One region of the Streptomyces sp. NPDC050439 genome, then DNA from elsewhere that is predicted to be linked to it. Evidence: riboswitches for the same ligand, from Rfam matches in the RefSeq annotation. Region 1 holds a riboswitch; the other holds the start of a gene.
The links. Region 1 has a riboswitch for thiamine pyrophosphate ahead of thiO (glycine oxidase ThiO). Riboswitches for the same ligand answer to the same signal wherever they lie in the genome.

Region 1 (7,140 bases):
CCCGTCCACGCGATAGCGGCCGTCGAGCACCTGCCCGACGAGCGGGTCCTGAAGGGTCGTGTCCACGCAGGGAGTCTACGAGCCACCACCGACACCGTTGCCCGCCCGGGCACGCTCGGGCCTCGACTGCAGCCGAGCTGTGACAGGCGGGCGGCGCTCAGAAGGCGGGCCGCTCCGGGTCGAGCCGGGCCATGCCTTCCACGGGCGATGACGCCTCGGCGAAGTGCCGCCGGGGGATGCGCCCGGCCCGGTACGCGAGCCGCCCCGCCTCGACGCCGTGCCGCATGCCCTCGGCCATCAGGACCGGCTCCTGCGCCCGCGTCACGGCCGAGGCGAGCATCACACCCGCGCAGCCGAGTTCCATGGCGAGGGTCGCGTCGGACGCCGTCCCCGCGCCCGCGTCCAGGATCACCGGAACGCCCGCGCGCTCGACGATCAGCTGGAAGTTGTGCGGGTTGCGGATGCCGAGTCCGGAGCCGATGGGGGAGCCGAGCGGCATGATCGCCGCACAGCCCACGTCCTCCAGTTTCCGGGCGAGCACCGGGTCGTCGTTCGTGTACGGGAGGACCGTGAAGCCGTCGTCGACGAGGATCTCGGCGGCGTCGATGAGCTCGATCGGGTCGGGCAGCAGGGTGCGCTCGTCCGCGATGACCTCCAGCTTGACCAGGTCGGTGCCGAGCGCCTCCCGCGCGAGCCGGGCGGTCAGGACGGCCTCGCCCGCGGTGAAACAGCCCGCCGTGTTCGGCAGGACGCGGATGCCGAGCCGGTCGAGGACGGAGAGCACCGAGCCCTGCACCCCGGGGTCGAGGCGGCGCATCGCGACCGTCGTCAGCTCCGTGCCGGAGGCGACGAGGGAGCGTTCCAGGACGTCCAGGCTCGGCGCACCGCCCGTACCCATGATCAGGCGGGAGGAAAGGGTGAGCCCGCCGATGACGAAGGGGTCGTCTGCCATGTCGGTTCAGCCTCCTTGGACGGCGGTGAGGACCTCGACGCGGTCCCCGTCGGTGAGCGGCGTGGTGGACCACCGCGCGCGCGGGACGACGGTTTCGTTGAGGGCGGCGGCGACCCCGGACGGGGCCGCGGTCAGGGTGGCGACGAGGGCTTCGAGCGTGGTGCCCGCGGCCACGTCGCGTGCTTCTCCGTTGACGGAGACGGCGGTGACGGCTGTGTCGGACGGGAGAGTCATGCGGGCTGCTCCAGGAAACGCTGCGTGAGGGGGCCGCGGACGAAACGCAGGGGGGTGAACCCCCGTGCCTCGTCCGGCAGTTCCCCGGTGGTCAGGGAGTGCGCGAGCACGTCGCCGGTGACGGGCGTCAGGAGGACGCCGTTGCGGTAGTGCCCGGTGGCCAGCTGCAGGCCGGGGAGCGCGGTCGGGCCGAGCAGCGGCGCGTTGTCGGGGGAGCCGGGGCGCAGGCCCGCGCGGGTCTCCGTCAGCGGCAGTTCCGTGATGCCGGGCACGAGCTCGTGGGCGTCCCGCAGCAGCTCGTACACGCCGCCGGCCGTGACCGTCGTGTCCCAGCCGAGCTCCTCGCTGGTCGCGCCGACGACGAGCTCGCCGTTCTCGCGCGGCACCAGGTAGACGTGGCTGCCGCGCACCACGGCGCGCACGGTGCGGCTCAGGAACGGCGCGAGACGCTGCGGCACCGTGAGCCGCAGCACCTGGCCCTTCACGGGGCGCACGGGCGGCAGGACGCCCTCCGGCACCCCGGCGAGGCGCCCGCTGAGGCTGCCCGCGGCGAGCACGGTCTGGCCGGCCTCCAGGGCGGTGCTGTCGGCGAGGACGACTCCGGTGGCCCGGTCGCCCGCCACCGAGAGGCGCTCCGCCCACGCGTGGTGGAGGACCACGCCGGCCCGCTCGCAGGCCACCAGGAGCGCCGCGGCGAGCCTGCGCGGGTCGACCTGGTGATCGCCGTCGACCCGGAGGCCGCCCCGGACGCCCGGCGCGAGCATCGGTTCGAGGCGGCGGCACTCGCGGCCGCTCAGCCATTCCGACGTGAGCCCCGACTGCTGCTGAAGGGCGTGCAGCTCCCGCAGATGGGCACGGTCGTCGGAGTCCAGCGCGACGGCGAGCGTGCCGCACGCGCGGTAGCCGAGATCGCGGCCGCTCGCCTCCGCCAGCTCGGCCGCGAAGTCGGGATAGCGCCGCGCGGAGGCCAGATTCAGGCCGAGCAGCGTCTGCTCCCCGTAGTGCAGCTCGGTGACGGCGGCCAGCATGCCCGCGGCGACCTGCGCCGCGCCGCCGCCGGGCTCGGGGTCCACGACCGCGACGGACAGGCCGCGCTGCGCCGCCCGCCAGGCCGTGACCAGGCCGATGATGCCGCCCCCGACGACCAGGACGTCGGTCGTGTGCGTCGTACGGGGTGGTGTTCGTGGATGCATGGGTGTCCAGCCCCTCCCTTCGCCGGCATGACCCGGATCAGGTTCGTACGGTCGGAGGCCGTCCAGCCTCCCTCTCAGCCCGGTGCGTCCGGGCTCCCGCGAGTGCTCTGCACGGCAACCCTAGCCCTTGGTGCCCCGGGGCAGGTAGGGCAGCTCCGCGGTCACGGGCTGTGACGGTGTGTCAGAGATCTCGCCGTCGCGCCCTGAGGCGCGCCTCGTCCGCCGTCCTAGAGTGATCGGGTGAGTGAGCAGCGGAGGCAGGAAGAGCGCAGGGTCGTCGTCGTGGGTGCGGGGATGGCCGGGGTGCAGACCGCCGTGGCCCTGCGCGAGCAGGGGTTCGCCGGTGCGGTCACCGTGATCGGCGCGGAGCCCCACCAGCCGTACGACAGGCCGCCGTTGTCCAAGGCCGTGCTGCTCGGCAAGGCGGAGGGCTCCGCCTTCGACATCGACTTCGAGGCGCTCGGCATCGAGCTGAGCCTGGGCCGCGAGGTCACGGGGGTCCGCCCCGCCGAGCACGAACTGGACACCGCGACGGGGCCCGTTCCCTACGACGCACTGGTCATCGCCACCGGAGCCGAACCGATCGTGCTCCCCGGGGTCTCCGGAGTACCCGGCGTCCACCTGCTGCGCACGCTCGACGACGCCGAGCGGCTGCGGCCCGTGCTCGCCGGGCAGCACCGCATCGTGGTCGTCGGCGCGGGCTGGATCGGCGCCGAGTTCGCGACCGCGGCGCGCGAGGCGGGCTGCCCGGTCACGGTCGTCGAGGCCGCGGAGCGTCCGCTCGCCGGGGCGCTGCCCGCGGAGGTCTCCACCCCGATGACGGCCTGGTACGCCGACTCCGGGACCGAACTGCGCACCCACGCGCGCGTGGACCGCGTCGAGCCCGGCAGCGTCCACCTGGCCGACGGCACCCGGCTGCCCGCGGACGCGGTCGTCGTCGGCATCGGCGCACGCCCCGCCACGGGATGGCTCGCGGACTCCGGCATCACCCTGGGCGCCCACCGGGAGATCCTCGCCGACGACCACCTGAGGACGTCACAACCCGATGTGTACGCGGTCGGCGACTGCTCCTCCTTCCCTTCGGGAAGGTATGGCGAGCGTCTGCTCGTCCACCACTGGGACAACGCGCTCCAGGGCCCGCGCACGGTGGCCGCGAACATCATCGGCGAGACCCCTTCGGCGTACGACCCCGTGCCGTACTTCTGGTCGGAGCAGTTCGGCCGCTTCGTCCAGTACGCGGGACATCACGCATCCGCCGACGAGCTGGTGTGGCGCGGCGACCCTTCGGGCGCGGCCTGGAGCGTGTGCTGGCTGCGGCAGGGGGCCCTGGTGGCCCTCCTCGCGGTGGGCCGCCCCCGGGACCTGGCACAGGGCCGCAAGCTGATCGAGGCGGGCGCCAGGCTCTCCGCCGAGCTGGCCTCGGACCCCGCGGTTCCGCTGAAGAAGGCACTGCTGGCGTAGCGGTGCCACCGTCACCGGGGGCCTCTGCCCGGCCGCTGTCGGTGCCCGGCGATACCCTTGTTCCCGTGACCGAGATTGACGCAAAGACTGATGCTCTCGTCCCCGAGTGGCTCCACCTTCCCGACATCGCAGAAATGCTCGACGTCGAGGTGACGCGTGTTCGCCAGCTGGTCAAGGAGGGCCAGCTGATTGCCGTACGCCGTGGTGAGAACCGCGCGCTTCAGGTGCCGGCCGCCTTCATCGACGGCGACAAGGTCGTCAAGGGCCTGACCGGCACCCTGACGCTCCTGAAGGACGACGGCTTCTCCGACGAAGAGATGCTGGAGTGGCTCTTCACTCCCGACCCGACCCTGCCCGGCACCCCCGCGCAGGCCCTGAGCGAGAATCGCGGCACGGAGGTGAAGCGCCGCGCCCAGGCGCTCGCCGTCTGACCGAAACGGAAAACCGTTGCGTACGGGCCGCGGATCCCCCGGGGACACGCGGCCCGTAGGCCACCGACGACCGGGGGGACCTTTCCATGGCCACCAAGCCTGCCCGCGCGCAGCTCGCCGACGCCCGCCTCTACCTGTGTGTGGACGCCCGCAAGCGCCAGGGAGACCTCCCGGAGTTCCTCGACGCCGTCCTCGCCGGCGGCGTCGACATCGTGCAGCTGCGCGACAAGGGCATGGAGGCGGCCGAGGAGCTGGACCACCTCCAGGTCTTCGCCGACGCGGCCCGCCGGCACGGCAAGCTCCTCGCGGTGAACGACCGCGCGGACGTCGCGCACGCCATCGGCGCCGACGTGCTGCACCTGGGCCAGGGCGACCTGCCCGTCCCCGCGGCCCGCGCCGTCCTCGGCCAGGACGTCCTCATCGGCCGCTCCACGCACGCCGACACGGAGGCCGCCGCCGCGGCGACGCAGGAGGGCGTGGACTACTTCTGCACGGGGCCCTGCTGGCCGACCCCCACCAAGCCCGGCCGGTACGCCCCCGGACTCGACCTCGTCCGGTACACGGCCTCGCTGGGCACCGACCGCCCGTGGTTCGCCATCGGCGGCATCGACGCGGGCAACCTCGACGAGGTGCTCGAAGCGGGCGCCCGCCGTGTCGTCGTCGTGCGGGCCATCACGGAGGCGGACGATCCGGGTGCCGCGGCCGCCGAGTTCGCGAAGCGGCTGCGTACGGCCTGATCGGCGATCTTCGGCCAACCTTCGGCGACGCTGTCCGCAGGGTGGACGGGGATTGGCCGGTAGCGGTGCCCCGTAGCTAATCTGCCCGTATGGCCCTAGGCACTGCTTCCACCAGAACTGATCGCGCACGCACCGTGCGCGACATGCTCGCGACCGGCAAGACGACGTACTCGTTCGAGTTCTCGGCGCCGAAGACCGCGAAGGGCGAGCGCAACCTGTGGAACGCCCTGCGCCGGGTCGAGGCGGTGGCCCCCAGCTTCGTCTCCGTGACGTACGGAGCGGGCGGCTCCACGCGCGCGGGCACGGTCAAGGAGACGCAGCAGATCGTCGCCGACTCGACGCTCACGCCCGTCGCCCACCTCACCGCGGTCGACCACTCCGTGGCCGAGCTGCGCAACATCATCGGGCAGTACGCGGACGCCGGCATCAGGAACATGCTCGCGGTCCGCGGCGACCCGCCCGGCGACCCCCTCGCGGACTGGGTCAAGCACCCCGAGGGCCTGACGTACGCCGCCGAACTGGTCCAGCTGATCAAGGAGTCCGGTGACTTCTGCGTGGGCGTCGCGGCCTTCCCCGCGATGCACCCGCGCTCGGAGGAATGGGACACCGACGTCCGGCACTTCGTCGACAAGTGCCGCGCCGGCGCCGATTACGCGATCACACAGATGTTCTTCTACCCGGAGGAGTATCTGCGCCTTCGCGACCGGGTCGAGGCCGCGGGCTGTTCGACGCCGATCATCCCCGAGATCATGCCGGTGACGAACGTGCGCATGCTGGAGCGGCTGCCCCAGCTCAGCAACGCTTCCTTCCCCCCGGCGCTCAAAGAGCGCATCCTCACAGCCAAAGACGATCCGGCGGCTGTACGCTCCATTGGCATCGAGTTCGCGACGGAGTTCTGCGCGCGGCTCCTTGACGAGGGTGTGCCGGGGTTGCACTTCATCACGCTGAACAACTCCACGGCGACGCTGGAAATCTACGAGAATCTGGGTCTGCATCACCCGCAGACCTGACCGGTCGTACCCCTGGGGGCGGCGGCCGCGGGGAGAGGGGCGTACATGGGCTGGACGGTCCTCTACATCGCGTTCGGATGCGTCGCGCTGTGGCTGCTCGGCGAAGTGCTGCTGCAGTACAAGGCGCGGCTGCGCTGGCGGCTGCTCGCCTTCGGCGGCTTCCTCGGCGTGGTCATCGGCGTGCTGCTGCCGTCGGTGATCGTCATCGGTGCGGGCGCGATCGCCTTCGCCACGGGACAGACGTACGTGACGCTGTCCTTCCGGCGAGGCTTCTCCACCGGCTGGGCGCTCGGCGGCCAGCCCGGCCTGAGCAAGCGCCGCAAGACGACGCAGCGGGGCGCGGAGGCATCCCAGGAACCGACGCTCCAGGTCTCCGACCTGGAGTACGAGGCGGCGGGCCCCGCAGGACCGCCGCCCGAGACCCCTCCCGGCGGCGGGGTCTACGCACCGGAGCCGATGCCCGACGACACCGGGCAGTACGGCGTCTACAGCGACGACGCGTACGCACAGCAGCAGGCCCAGCAGTCCGCCCAGCAGGACGGCGCCTACGGCTACGACATGTATGCCACGGCGGGTTATGACCCCCAGCAGCCCTACGCGTACGGCGAGACGGGGCAGCAGCAGTACGCCGCGTACTCCGACCCGTACATCGGGACGCAGTCCTACGGCGGCCAGCAGAGCTACGACGCGTACGGCGACCAGCAGCAGTACGCGCCCTATCCCACCGCCGATCCCTACGGCAGCGGCGCCGGGACGTACAACGAGACGCCGCCCGGCGGAGTCTGGGTGCCCCAGCAGCGCAACGTGGAGGACCCCTACGGGCAGTACGGCGGCGAACTCCCGCCGGAGCAGCCCTACCCCTACCAGGGCGAGCAGGCCCAGGGGAACGGGTACGACGCGGGCTACAACGAGCAGTACCGCTACTGAGTTCGCGGGCCCGGGGTCCTGCTCACTGCGAGCCCCGGAACTCCGGTCCCTCCACGATCAGTCCGGCGACCAGCGTGCCGGACATGCCCGCGTGCGGAAGGCCGCCGCCGGGATGGGCCCAGCCGCCGGCCGCGAAGAGCCCGGGCAGCCGTGTGCTGTTGGCCGGGTGGAGCAGCCGGCCCTCACCCGCCGCGA
Region 2 (7,140 bases), on a different contig from region 1:
GCCCGGTCGACGTGTGGTCGAACGTCGCGCTCGACGGCACCGTCGTCGTCGATCCGTCCGACCACGATCCCGTCGTCAGCGAACTGGTGCGCCAGGGCCTACCCGTCGTGTCCGACGGACGTCCTGCCGGGTCCCTCCCGGTCACCGCCTGGGTCGACAACGACCACGAAGCGGCGGTCCTTGAGATTCTCGACCACCTCGCGGCGGCCGGAGCCCGCCGGATCGGGTTGCTCACGGGGACCACCACGGACACGTACACCCACCTGTCCACCACCGCCTATCTGCGCTGGTGCGAGCGCGTCGGACAGGACCCGGTCTACGAGTCCTACCCGGCCCACGACCCGTGTGCCGGCGCGGTCGCGGCCGACCGGCTGCTCGCCCGGCCCGACCGCCCCGACGCCGTGTACGGCCTCTTCGACCCGAACGGCACCGATCTCCTCGCGGCCGCCCGCCGGTACGGACTGCGCGTCCCGGACGACCTGCTGCTCGTGTGCTGCAGCGAGTCCACGGTCTACGCCACCACGGAACCGCCCATCACCACGCTCTCGCTCAAACCCCGGCGCATCGGCACGGCCGTCGTCCAGCTCCTCATCGACGCCATCGAAGGTCTGGATTCGGGCCGGCCCGTCGAGCAGGTGATACCGACGGAGCTGATCGTGCGCACCTCGTCCGAGCGCCGTCCACCGCGCACGACGGTCAGCCCACCCCGCTCACCGGGACCCGGTTGAGCGGGCCGCACCGCGGGGAGAACCCCGTCAACCGGCCAATCATCCGGCCGTCAATCAACACTGCCTGGCGCATCCCGGCCGTGGCCTGGGGGGAAACCCCTACCCAATTCGGGAGAAAACCTCGGTGAACTGGGGTTCAGCACTGATTCACCACCCCTGGTGCACCACACAGCGCGAGCCGCATTCCTATGATGGGCGGACGACACCGCGGGCCGCTGCGACCAGGCAGTCCGATCTCGGTGCAGATGCGGCGCAATGGTGGTGGAGGGGTCGATGACTCAGGGGGCCGGTCAGGGACCCGATGTGCGGACGGCGACGTTGCGCGACTTCCGCGTTCCGGCGTACGTCCACGAGACCGGTCCGGTCCAGGGGGACCCGGCGGGCGTGGCGGTTCCGGGCGCCCCCGGGGAGGTGCCCGGATCGCTGGATGACGGGTACACCCCCACCCAGCGCGACCTGCCCGTCATCAACCGCACAGACACCGTGCAAGTGGAGGTGCAGGCCATGCCCGAGCCTCCGCAGGCGCCGGCGTCCGACGAGCACGGCCCGCTGTTCGTGGTGGGCGATGTGCACGGCTATCTGGACGAGCTGCTCGCGGCGCTCCAGGAGCAGGGCCTCATCGACGCCGAGGGCGACTGGGCCGCGGGCAACGCGCGCCTGTGGTTCCTCGGCGACTTCACCGACCGCGGCCCGGACGGCATCGGCGTCATCGACCTCGTGATGCGGCTGTCGGCGCAGGCGGCGGCCGCGGGCGGCTACTGCAAGGCGCTCATGGGCAACCACGAGCTGCTCCTGCTCGGCGCGAAGCGGTTCGGCGACACCCCGGTCAACTCGGGGGCGGGTACGGCCACCTTCCAGGCCGCCTGGCTCCTGAACGGCGGCCAGAAGACCGACATGGAGCGCCTCGAGGACCACCATCTGCAGTGGATGGCCCGCCTCGACGCGATCGAGTCGGAGGACGGGCATCTCCTGATGCACTCCGACACGACCGCCTATCTGGATTACGGCGACTCGATCGAAGCCGTGAACGACACGGTCCGCGAGACCCTCACGCGCAACGACGCCGACGAGTGCTGGGACCTCTTCCGGAAGTTCACCAAGCGCTTCGCCTTCCGCGACGAGTCGGGCCCCTCTGCCGTACGCGAACTCCTCGACATGTACGGCGGTCACCGCATCGTGCATGGCCACAGCCCCATCCCGTATCTGCTCGGCGATGTCGGCTCCGAGGATGACTCGGACGGCGGCGGTCCGGTCATCGAGGGACCACACATCTACGCAGGCGGACTGGCCATCGCCATGGACGGTGGCGTGACCATGGCCGGAAAACTGCTGGTCTGCCAACTGCCCCTGGATAACTGAGCGTTCGCCGGGCAGGCGCAGCACTACAGGATCACGCTGGCCAGGGGGTCTATTTCTGGAAACCCCCTGTCACCGCGTGCCTTCACGGCTCTACCATCGGCTTATCCGTAGCAGGCTCCCCTCCGTTTCTGCCCGACGGCTCGCACCCATGCGAGCCCCAAGCCCTACGGAGCATCGGGGGATGCACATGAACAGCGCTCCACACCTGCTCAATGAGGACCGCCCCGAGTACGAGCGGATCCTCGATGAGGCGCTGCGCACGGCACCAAGTCGTCCTGATCTCGCCGCAGTGGGCGAGCGGCTCAATCCCGAGCAGCTGCGCACCATGGCCCTGAACGCCACTGCGCTGATCACTGCCGCCGCCACGACCGAGTACACGCACTATGTGAAGGTCCGCGAGGAACTGCGCGAAAGCGGATCTGCCGCACCATCCATGCGGGAGCGGAGCACCGAGGGTCCGGCGGAAGCCGGCTCCGGAGGCCTCGGTCTCGCCACCACGATGGGGGAGGTCACCACCCAGGCATCGGGGGCGGGGGCCATCGCCGTCGTCGCGGTGCTCGCACCGGTCCTCGCCGGGGCGGCCGCCGCGATCTTCCTGCTCGTCGGCTACATCCTGAAGATGCTCAACCCCGAGCCCGCCTTCGCGGAAACCCTGCTCACCGCGGGGTGGCTGTTCGGCGCGCTCACCGCAGGGGGCATCCTGATCGCCGCGATCGGCCTGCTCCTGACCGCCCTGCGCAACGGCGCCACGTCGCTCCAGGCCGGTTCGCACGGAGAATGGAACGAGGAGGTGGTTCGCGCCAGGGAAGCCTGGGGCGAGGCACTGATGGAGCGCGGCGTCCTGCCGTTCCTGCGGGAGGCGCTCGCGGACCCGGGGGCGGCGCACGCGGCGCGTACACCGTCGTCGGACCCGGGCAGCCGCATGCCCCAACTCGGCTACAACAGGCCGGGGTTCAGCAGCCCGGAGGGCGGCCCGGCGGCGGGACCGCGCCCGAGCTTCTCGAGTCCGGATTTCTCGAGCCCGGACTTCGGCGGTCCCGACCACAAGCCGGAGTAGTACGCGACGCTGCTTCGGGCGGGCGCGATGCCCGCCCGAAGCGCGGCGCGAACCACTGTTCAGTCGGCTGCTCAGTCGGCGATGGGCAGGTACACGCGGTTTCCCGCTGCCGCGAACTCCTTGGACTTCTGGTCCATGCCCGCCTCGATCTCGTCCTGCGTGCCGCCGTGCTCACGCCGGATGTCGTGCGAGATCTTCATGGAGCAGAACTTCGGCCCGCACATCGAGCAGAAATGCGCCGTCTTCGCGGGCTCCGCCGGCAGCGTCTCGTCGTGGAACTCCCGTGCCGTGACCGGGTCGAGGGCCAGGTTGAACTGGTCCTCCCAGCGGAACTCGAAGCGGGCGTCCGAGAGCGCGTCGTCCCAGTCCTGCGCGCCCGGGTGTCCCTTGGCGAGGTCCGCCGCGTGGGCCGCGATCTTGTACGTGATGACACCGGTCTTCACGTCGTCCCGGTTGGGCAGGCCCAGGTGCTCCTTGGGCGTGACGTAGCAGAGCATCGCCGTGCCCCACCAGCCGATCATCGCGGCGCCGATGCCGGAGGTGATGTGGTCGTACGCGGGTGCGATGTCGGTGGTCAGCGGTCCGAGCGTGTAGAACGGCGCCTCCTCGCAGATCTCCTGCTGAAGGTCGATGTTCTCCTTGATCTTGTGCATCGGGACGTGTCCCGGGCCCTCGATCATGGTCTGTACGTTATGACGCTTGGCGATCGTGTTGAGTTCCCCGAGGGTGCGCAACTCGGCGAACTGCGCCTCGTCGTTGGCGTCCGCGATCGATCCCGGCCGCAGCCCGTCGCCGAGGGAGTACGTCACGTCGTACGAGGCGAGGATCTCGCAGAGCTCCTCGAAGTTCTCGTAGAGGAAGCTCTCCTTGTGGTGCGCGAGACACCAGGCTGCCATGATCGAGCCGCCGCGCGAGACGATGCCGGTCTTCCGGTTGGCGGTCAGCGGGACGTACGGAAGGCGCACGCCCGCGTGCACCGTCATGTAGTCCACGCCCTGTTCGGCCTGCTCGATGACCGTGTCCTTGTAGATCTCCCAGGTCAGCGCCTCGGCCTGGCCGTCGACCTTCTCCAGGGCCTGGTAGAGCGGCACGGTGCCGATGGGCACGGGGGAGTTGCGCAGGACCCACTCGCGGGTGGTGTGGATGTTGCGGCCGGTGGACAGGTCCATGACCGTGTCGGCGCCCCACTTCGTCGCCCAGGTCATCTTGTCCACCTCCTCCTCGATGGAGGAGGTGACCGCGGAGTTGCCGATGTTGGCGTTCACCTTCACCAGGAACTTCTTGCCGATGATCATCGGCTCGATCTCCGGGTGGTTGACGTTGGCGGGGATCACCGCGCGGCCCGCGGCGACCTCCACGCGCACGACCTCGGGGTCGAGGTTCTCGCGGATCCCGATGAACTCCATCTCGGGCGTGATCTCGCCGCGGCGGGCGTACGCGAGCTGCGTCACCGCCTGGCCGCCGCGCCCCCTGCGCGGCTGGCGCGGGCGGCCGGGGAAGACCGCGTCGAGGTTCTTCAGGCCTCCGCGCGGCGAGGTGTGCTTGATGCCGTCGTCCTCGGGGCGGGGCGGGCGGCCCACGTACTCCTCGGTGTCGCCGCGGGCGATGATCCAGTTCTCCCGGAGGGGCGCGAGGCCCCTGCGGACGTCGGTGTCGACGGATTCGTCGGTGTACGGCCCCGAAGTGTCGTACAGGGTCACGGCCTTGCCGTTGGTGAGGTGCACCTGGCGGACCGGCACCCGCAGATCGGGGCGCGAGCCCTCGACATACGCCTTGTGCCAGCCGATGGACTTCCCGGCCTCGTCGCCCTGGTTCTGCGTCGAGGCAGGCGTGCGTGCGTCCGATGTGGTCATGAGACCTACTCCCTACGCCGGCATTACCCGGTAACAGGTTCGGCGGTCGACGCAGCGGATTCCGTACCTCGTGCACTTCTTGTGCCGATTCGTACGGAGGTCAGCGCCCTCTCAGCCCGGTGCTCCGAGCTCCCGCGATTGCAAAGGTGGCTCCACGCTAGCGTCATGTCGGGCGCGCTGAACAGAGGGCCCCGTCCGTTCTTGCGATGATCGGGCAGTGACCACCACACAGCCGCCGTCTCAGCCGCCCGTCCCGAACCGCCCTCCGGACCCGCACGGGCACTCCCACAGCCATGGTCCGGCCGCACCGGTCTCGAAGCATCTGCGCAAGGTCATCGCCGCCGTGCTGATTCCTTTCGCCACGGCGGTGGCGGTGGGCCTCGTGGTGCTGTGGCCCGGTGGCGCGCCGGGCCATGAGCGCACCGGAGTCGGCTTCGACCGGCAGACGCAGTCGGCCGACGTGACCAAGGTGCAGGAGCTGCCCTGCAAGGACGTGAACGCCTCGCAGACCCCGCCCAACGGCGACACCTCCACCGCCGAGGGGCAGTCCGCCGAGTCGCGCGCGAAGGGCGTCTGCAAGAAGGCGACGATCGAGGTGACCAGCGGCAAGGACAAGGGCCGCACCTTCACCGAGATCGTCCAGCCGGACTCACCGCGGCAGTTGCGCCAGGGCCAGCAGGTGGTGGTCGCCTATGAGCCCACGGCCCCCGAGGCGTTGCAGTACTCGGTCACCGACGTGAACCGGAAGTTCCCCATGGCGCTGCTCGCCGGGATCTTCGCGCTCGTCGTCGTGGCGGTGGGACGGCTGCGCGGCGTCATGGCCCTGGTCGCGCTGGCGTTGAGCTTCCTGGTCCTGACGTTCTTCATCCTGCCCGCGATCCTGCAGGGCTCGAACCCGCTGGTCGTGGCGGTGATCGGGGCCAGCGCCATCATGCTGATCGCGCTCTATCTGTGCCACGGCCTGACGGCGCGTACATCGGTCGCGGTTCTCGGCACGCTGATCTCCCTGCTCCTGATCGGACTGCTCGGCTCGCTCTTCATCGGCTGGGCCTCGCTGACCGGCAACACGGACGACAACACCGGCCTGATCCACGGTCTGTACCCGTCCATCGACATGAGCGGCCTGCTGCTCGCGGGCGTCATCATCGGCTCCCTCGGCGTGCTCGACGACGTGACGGTGACGCAGACATCCGCGGTCTGGGAGCTGCATCAGGCCAATCCCACGATGGGCTGGCGCGGTCTGTACGGCGCCGCCATCCGCATCGGCCGCGACCACATCGCCTCGGTCGTCAACACCCTGGTCCTGGCCTACGCGGGCGCCGCGCTGCCCCTGCTGCTGCTCTTCTCCATCGCGCAGAGCAGCGTGGGCACGGTGGCCACCAGCGAGCTGGTCGCCGAGGAGATCGTGCGCACCCTGATCGGCTCGATCGGCCTGGTCGCCTCGGTGCCGGTGACGACGGCGCTCGCGGCCCTGGTGGTCTCCGCGGACCGCACGGCCCCCATGAGCCGGCCGGTGACCACGGCCGGACCCGGGAGCGGCGCCGCCCCCGCCCCCAAGCAGAGCCGCGGCGGAAAGGGCCGCCGGCGCAAGGCCTGAGCGGCGAGGCCTGGTCGGCGATGCCCCGGGTCGCACCGGCCGATGCCACGAAATGCATCAATCTGCCGTACGGCTGCGTCTCTTGGCCTCGGAGGTCAGCCCGCGCTCTGCTCCTCGGCGAGGATCCGGTCCAGTGCCTCGTCCAGGTGTGTCTCGAAGTCGGCGAGCGCCCGCTCCTGCCCCAGCGGAACCAGCTTGTCCGTACGGTCGAGGAAGGCGAGCAGGGGCGGAATCCCCACCCGGAACAGCGCCTGGTCCACGCCGACCTGGAGCCGGATGAGCACCTCGTCGAGCAGCTCGGGATCGGTGGGAACGATGTGCACGTCCCCGTCTCCGCACGCCTCGCCCACCCCGTCGACCAGCAGCTCGCGGCCGAAGGCCCAGGTGACGGGTGCGTCTCCGGGGAGGTGGAAGGTCAACCGGACGGCGTAAGGATCGCCGGTCTCATAACGCAGCTCCACCGGGATGCGGAACGACAGCTCCTCGGAAACTAGGAAGCTCATCATGACCTCTGCCTGGACCGACTCGCGCATCGCCCGCCTACCC

Region 2: linked by a shared signal. The riboswitch ahead of thiC (phosphomethylpyrimidine synthase ThiC) and the one ahead of thiO (glycine oxidase ThiO) in region 1 are both predicted to bind thiamine pyrophosphate.

What each region holds. Positions count from the first base shown of each region.
Region 1 covers NZ_JBFAJT010000003.1:435,360-442,499, reverse strand. The annotation lists gene pknB (Stk1 family PASTA domain-containing Ser/Thr kinase) at 1-66, opposite strand, end outside; gene AB0I66_RS15015 (thiazole synthase) at 158-952, opposite strand; gene thiS (sulfur carrier protein ThiS) at 959-1,186, opposite strand; gene thiO (glycine oxidase ThiO) at 1,183-2,379, opposite strand; TPP riboswitch at 2,377-2,489, opposite strand; gene AB0I66_RS15000 (FAD-dependent oxidoreductase) at 2,674-3,840, shown strand; gene AB0I66_RS14995 (Rv2175c family DNA-binding protein) at 3,906-4,271, shown strand; gene thiE (thiamine phosphate synthase) at 4,358-5,008, shown strand; gene metF (methylenetetrahydrofolate reductase [NAD(P)H]) at 5,098-6,018, shown strand; gene AB0I66_RS14980 (hypothetical protein) at 6,064-6,945, shown strand; gene AB0I66_RS14975 (NAD(P)/FAD-dependent oxidoreductase) at 6,968-7,140, opposite strand, start outside.
Region 2 covers NZ_JBFAJT010000006.1:247,408-254,547, forward strand. The annotation lists gene AB0I66_RS25635 (LacI family DNA-binding transcriptional regulator) at 1-728, shown strand, start outside; gene AB0I66_RS25640 (metallophosphoesterase) at 1,002-2,087, shown strand; gene AB0I66_RS25645 (hypothetical protein) at 2,269-3,144, shown strand; gene thiC (phosphomethylpyrimidine synthase ThiC) at 3,216-4,997, opposite strand; TPP riboswitch at 4,990-5,143, opposite strand; gene AB0I66_RS25655 (YibE/F family protein) at 5,215-6,594, shown strand; gene AB0I66_RS25660 (SsgA family sporulation/cell division regulator) at 6,690-7,127, opposite strand.